Regions from separate parts of the Novosphingobium sp. AAP1 genome, predicted to be linked through region 1. Evidence: riboswitches for the same ligand, from Rfam matches in the RefSeq annotation. Region 1 holds a riboswitch; the other holds the start of a gene.
What was found. A riboswitch is a leader RNA that binds a small molecule or an ion and turns the genes downstream of it on or off. The one in region 1 is predicted to bind cobalamin.

Region 1 (2,390 bases):
CGGGCGCGGTCCCAGAACTGTTGCACCGGACGGCGCGCCATCGCGCCGTCGCAGGCAAAGCTGAACTGGCAGCCGGGGCGTTCCGATCCTTGGAACACCACGCCGCAAACCGTCTTGGGAAAGGCCGGGTGCGCCACGCGGTTGAGCACGACCTGCGCCACCGCGCGCTGCCCGGCATCCGGTTCGGACGCGGCTTCGTAATAGATCGCGGTGGTCAGGCATTGCAGTGCGCGCCAGCGGTCTTCGCCGCTGCCGGTGGCAAACAGCGGGCGTGCTGCCGGATTGGCAGACCAGGGCGTGGTGGTGGTGCCATCATCGGCGTCGCTGCGGATGGCGCCCACTTGCCTGTCCCAGGCGCGGGCGGCGTCCTGCGGGGCAAGCAGGCCGCTGTCTTGCGCCGACACATAATAGAACGCCGAGCCGGGAAAGCTTTCGCCCGCCCGCTCGAAAGGTTGCAGCCCGCCGTTGCGATCCTGCGCTGCGGCGGCATCGCTGCCGGGCGAACCCCAGCCGATCGCGCCGAGCACCAGGCCCAGCGCGCCGATCGCGGCAATACCGGCGGCCCGCTCGGCCAGGCGCGAGGGCGCGCGATGCTGGTGGCGCCACGAGGTCATGTCGCGGCGGCGGATGCGTGCGGCAAAATCGCGGGGGCGCACCGGCGGCAGCGTAAGCGCCGCGATCAGCGCGCCATCGGCCTGCCGCTGCCCGGCCAGGGCGACGCGCTCTTCCGGCCCCGGCGGCGGCATCAGCGCCTTGGGCGGAAGGGTGGGCGTGGCGCCGGTGAAGGGAATCGGGTCTGGCATAGGGCGTGAAACAGGGCAGGCTTGGTCTGCGCCATGGTGCGTTACGCGTTGCACTGCAACCATGCACGGCAGGAATCGTCCTCGTCCCGATAAGGCACAGGCTGCTACGGGTTGGTTAATCACGGCTGCGGGCTTGCCCCTTGGTGCAGGTGTCGCTATCCGCCCCGCCTGACGCCACCGGTGCCCGCAACCATGCGGGCTAAGAGGGAAGCCGGAACCAGCCGGCGCTGCCCCCGCAACTGTTTCCGGACGAGCGCCGCGCCCTTGCGCGCCACTGGCCCCTTGGCGGGCTGGGAAGGCCGGCGTGTCGCGTTGACTTCGGATGAGCCAGGAAACCTGCCGGTGTGTGGTCGTTCCGCGGCCGGGCGGGGTGTACCGGGCGCAAGCGTGACGAGTCTTCCGCCAGGGCCCGGCGGACCCTCGCGCCATGGACGGCAAGACTGTCCATGGGCCGGGAGGAAAAGAACCGTGAAGACATCGCTTGTTGCACTGGCCACCGCCGTGATGCTGGCCACCCCTGCCTATGCCGATGAAGCCCCCGCCAGCGATGGCGCGCAGATCACTGTATTGGCCACCGGCAACGACCTGTCGCTCGACCAGACCGGCCAGGCCATCACCGTGTTGCCGTTGCAGACGATCGAGGCGGTGCAGGGCGTTGACCTGACCCGCGTGCTCGATCGCGTGCCGGGCCTGACCTGGTCGCGCACCGGGGGTCTGGGTGCGCAAACCGCCGTGCGCCTGCGCGGCGGGGAAGGGCAGCACACCCTGGTGCTGGTCGATGGCGTGCGCGTGGAAGATCCCTCGGCGCCATCGGGCGGGTTTGACTTCGGCACGCTGACGAGCGGCGGGATCGAGCGGATCGAAGTGCTGCGCGGCTCCAACTCGGTGGTCTGGGGCAGCTCTGCCATTGGCGGGGTGATCGCGGTTACCACGCGCGAGATCGACGGCGTCGAAGCCTCGGCCGAGGCCGGCTCGCGCCGCAGCTATGATGCCGATGCTGTCGCCGGCGTGAAGCGCGACCGCTATGCCTTCTCGATCGATGGTGGCTATGCCACCACCGATGGAGTTTCGGCCGCTGCCAGCGGGACCGAGCGCGATGGCTATGACCAGTGGCGCGTGGGCGGCAAGGCGCGGGTCAACCTCACCGAAACGCTGTCGCTGGTCGCCAATGCCCGCTATGCCGATGGCAAGACCCAGATCGATGGCTATCCCGCGCCCGATTATGTCTTTGCCGATACCCCGGAATACACCACCACGCGGCAGTTCTTCGGCCGCGCCGGGCTGCACTATGCCGGCGGTCCGCTGACGCTCGATGCCGGCTATGCCCTGTCCGACACGCGCCGCCGCTATTACACCGGCGGGGCCGACAACGCGTTCGAATATGGCTACAACGGCCGCAGCGAGCGGGTGGAATTGAACGGCCGCTATAGCCTGCCTGCTGATTTCGCGATCGATTTCGGGGCGGATCGCGAATGGACCCGGTTCGACAGCACCTATGACACGCGCCAGAACGCGCATCTGACCAGCGGCCATGCCATGCTCGGCTGGTACACCGCCAAGGCGAGCCTGGCCGCCGGCGTGCGCTAT
Region 2 (2,390 bases), on a different contig from region 1:
CCAGATTGGCCAGGCGCAGCAGCGGGAACGCCGGATCGGCCTGGCGCGCCAGGTGCCAGCCAGCGGCAAAGGCGCCCAGGTCGCTGTCGGAAAACGACAGGACGACGAGCGGCGCCGGCGCCTGCCCCAGATCCTGGGGCACGGCCGTTTCCTCAAGCCCGTGGCTCTCGCGGAAGATGACGTGCATGGGCCCGCGCCGCCGATCAGGCCGCCAGCACCGCCCTGATCGTTTCGGGTTCCAGCTTGTCGCGCTCGGCAATCGCCACCAGTTGCCCGGTGCGCGGCTCTCCCACCTGCCAGGGCCGGTCATACTGATGGCGCACGCGCGCGCCCACGGCCTGAACCAGCAGGCGCATCGGCTTGCCCGCCACCGCGACATGGCCTTTCACGCGCAGCACGCCATGCTCTGTGGCCAGGCGGGCGATGCGCGCGGCCAGGTCGGCCGGATCGGATACCTCGCCCAGCGGCACGACGGTGCTGGCAAAATCGTCGTGCTCGTGATCGTCGGCGCCATCGTGGTGCGACGGGCGGGCTGCGATATCGTCTTCGGCCGCCGCGTTTAGCCCCAGGATCACGCGCGGATCGGCTGCGCCTTCGGCCAGGTCAATCACCGGAACCGCGCGCGGCGCGGTATCAGCAATCATGGCGCGCGCCTTGGCCAGACCCTCCGGCCCGGCCAGATCGCCCTTGGTCAACAGCACCAGATCGGCACACGCCAACTGGTCTTCGAACACTTCGGCCAGGGGCGTTTCGTGATCGATGCCGGGATCGGCGGCACGCTGCGCGTCGAGCGCGGCGAGATCGGGGGCAAAGCGGCCGGCGGCCACCGCCTCGGCATCGGCCAGCGCCAGCACGCCATCGACGGTGATGCGGCTGCGGATCGCCGGCCAGTCAAACGCCTTGAGCAAGGGCTTGGGCAGCGCCAGCCCCGAGGTTTCGATCAGGATGTGATCGGGCCGGGGATCGAGCGCAAGCAGGCGTTCGACCGTGGGGATGAAATCATCGGCCACGGTGCAGCAGATGCAGCCATTGGCCAGTTCGACGATGTTTTCGGCCGGGCAATCGGGAATGGCGCAGGACGTGAGGATATCGCCATCCACCCCCAGCGTGCCGAATTCGTTGACCACCACGGCCAGGCGGCGCCCGCCAGAGTGGCGAAGCAAGTGGCTGATCAGCGTGGTCTTTCCCGCGCCGAGAAAGCCGGTCACGATGGTGACGGGCACTTTTGCCAGATCCGGCATGCACAAAACCCTTCCGCGGCGCCAGGCGAGCGACACGGCAGGGCTTGCCGGAAAACGATCCGGCCAGGCGCGCGGCAGCGGGCCGGCGCACGAAAGCGCCCACCACAACGCAACCCGTGCAGCCCCAGCCGCACAAGTCTTCGTCGCCCAGACGGAAGTATTACCGTGCCCGGACCATCCCCTGGATCAAGGCAAGAGCGACCAGTGCGCCGGCAGGTCTCCTGGCTCGTGGGTCAGGGCTTGATGCACGCCTTCCCAGGCCCGCTTGGGGCCCAGTGGCCATCCCCGTCGTGCGGGGAACAGTGCATCGCGCTCGCCACTTACAGTTGCAGGGACAGCTGCGGACTTGGGGCAAAGCCCCGCACCGCATTCCCGATTAAGCCCCTCTCGGGGCACCGACGCGATCTTTTGCAGGGCACTGGCCGAAACCGGCGCCTGCGCTGCCCTCCTAGCCGAGTTCGCCGGCCAAGCCAACCGGGCATGACATCAGATTGCGCGAACCACCTCGATGTCGTCGAGCCGCTGCCAGCGATAGATCGCCGCACTGGCCAGCCAGCACAACGCAAACAGGGCAATGATGGCAAAGCCCAGCCCGTTGAAATTGCTGGCAAGATTGGCCGCCAACCGCCATGGCGCACCGGTCAGGCCCAGCTTCTGGCCGATCAGTGCGGCCGCCTCGATCCCGCCGATCACGATCGCCACCAGCGCCGAAACCAGCGTGATGGTGATGTTGTAATAGAGCTTGCGGATCGGCTTGACGAAGGCCCACTCATAGGCGCCAAGCATGACCACACCATCGATCGTATCGATCAGCGCCATGCTCACCGCAAACAGCGCGGGCAGCACCAGGATCGTGCCCAACGCCAGGCCACTCGCCGCCTGGCTGGCCGACAGGCCGAGCAGCGCGACTTCCGTGGCCGTATCGAAACCCAGCCCGAACAGAAAGCCAAGCGGCGCCATGTGCCACGATCGCGTGACCAGGCGAAACATCGGGCGGAACAGGCGCGATAGCAGGCCCCGGCCCGACAGCAGCAGGTCAAGGTCTTCCTCCACATAGGTGCCCCCTGCGCGCACATGGGCAAAGGTGCGCCACACCCCACGCAGGATCACCAGGTTCATGGCGGCAATGGCAAACAGGAACAGCGCCGA

Region 2: it holds a riboswitch for cobalamin, as region 1 does, so the genes downstream of both, cobW (cobalamin biosynthesis protein CobW) here and IP65_RS02405 (TonB-dependent siderophore receptor) in region 1, are expected to answer to the same signal.

The regions. Positions count from the first base shown of each region.
Region 1 is NZ_LJHO01000001.1:552,055-554,444, reverse strand. Features, by position in the region: gene IP65_RS02410 (cell wall hydrolase) at 1-803, opposite strand, end outside; cobalamin riboswitch at 965-1,162, shown strand; gene IP65_RS02405 (TonB-dependent siderophore receptor) at 1,272-2,390, shown strand, end outside.
Region 2 is NZ_LJHO01000005.1:43,939-46,328, reverse strand. Features, by position in the region: gene cobN (cobaltochelatase subunit CobN) at 1-187, opposite strand, end outside; gene cobW (cobalamin biosynthesis protein CobW) at 204-1,241, opposite strand; cobalamin riboswitch at 1,435-1,656, opposite strand; gene IP65_RS12055 (HoxN/HupN/NixA family nickel/cobalt transporter) at 1,728-2,390, opposite strand, start outside.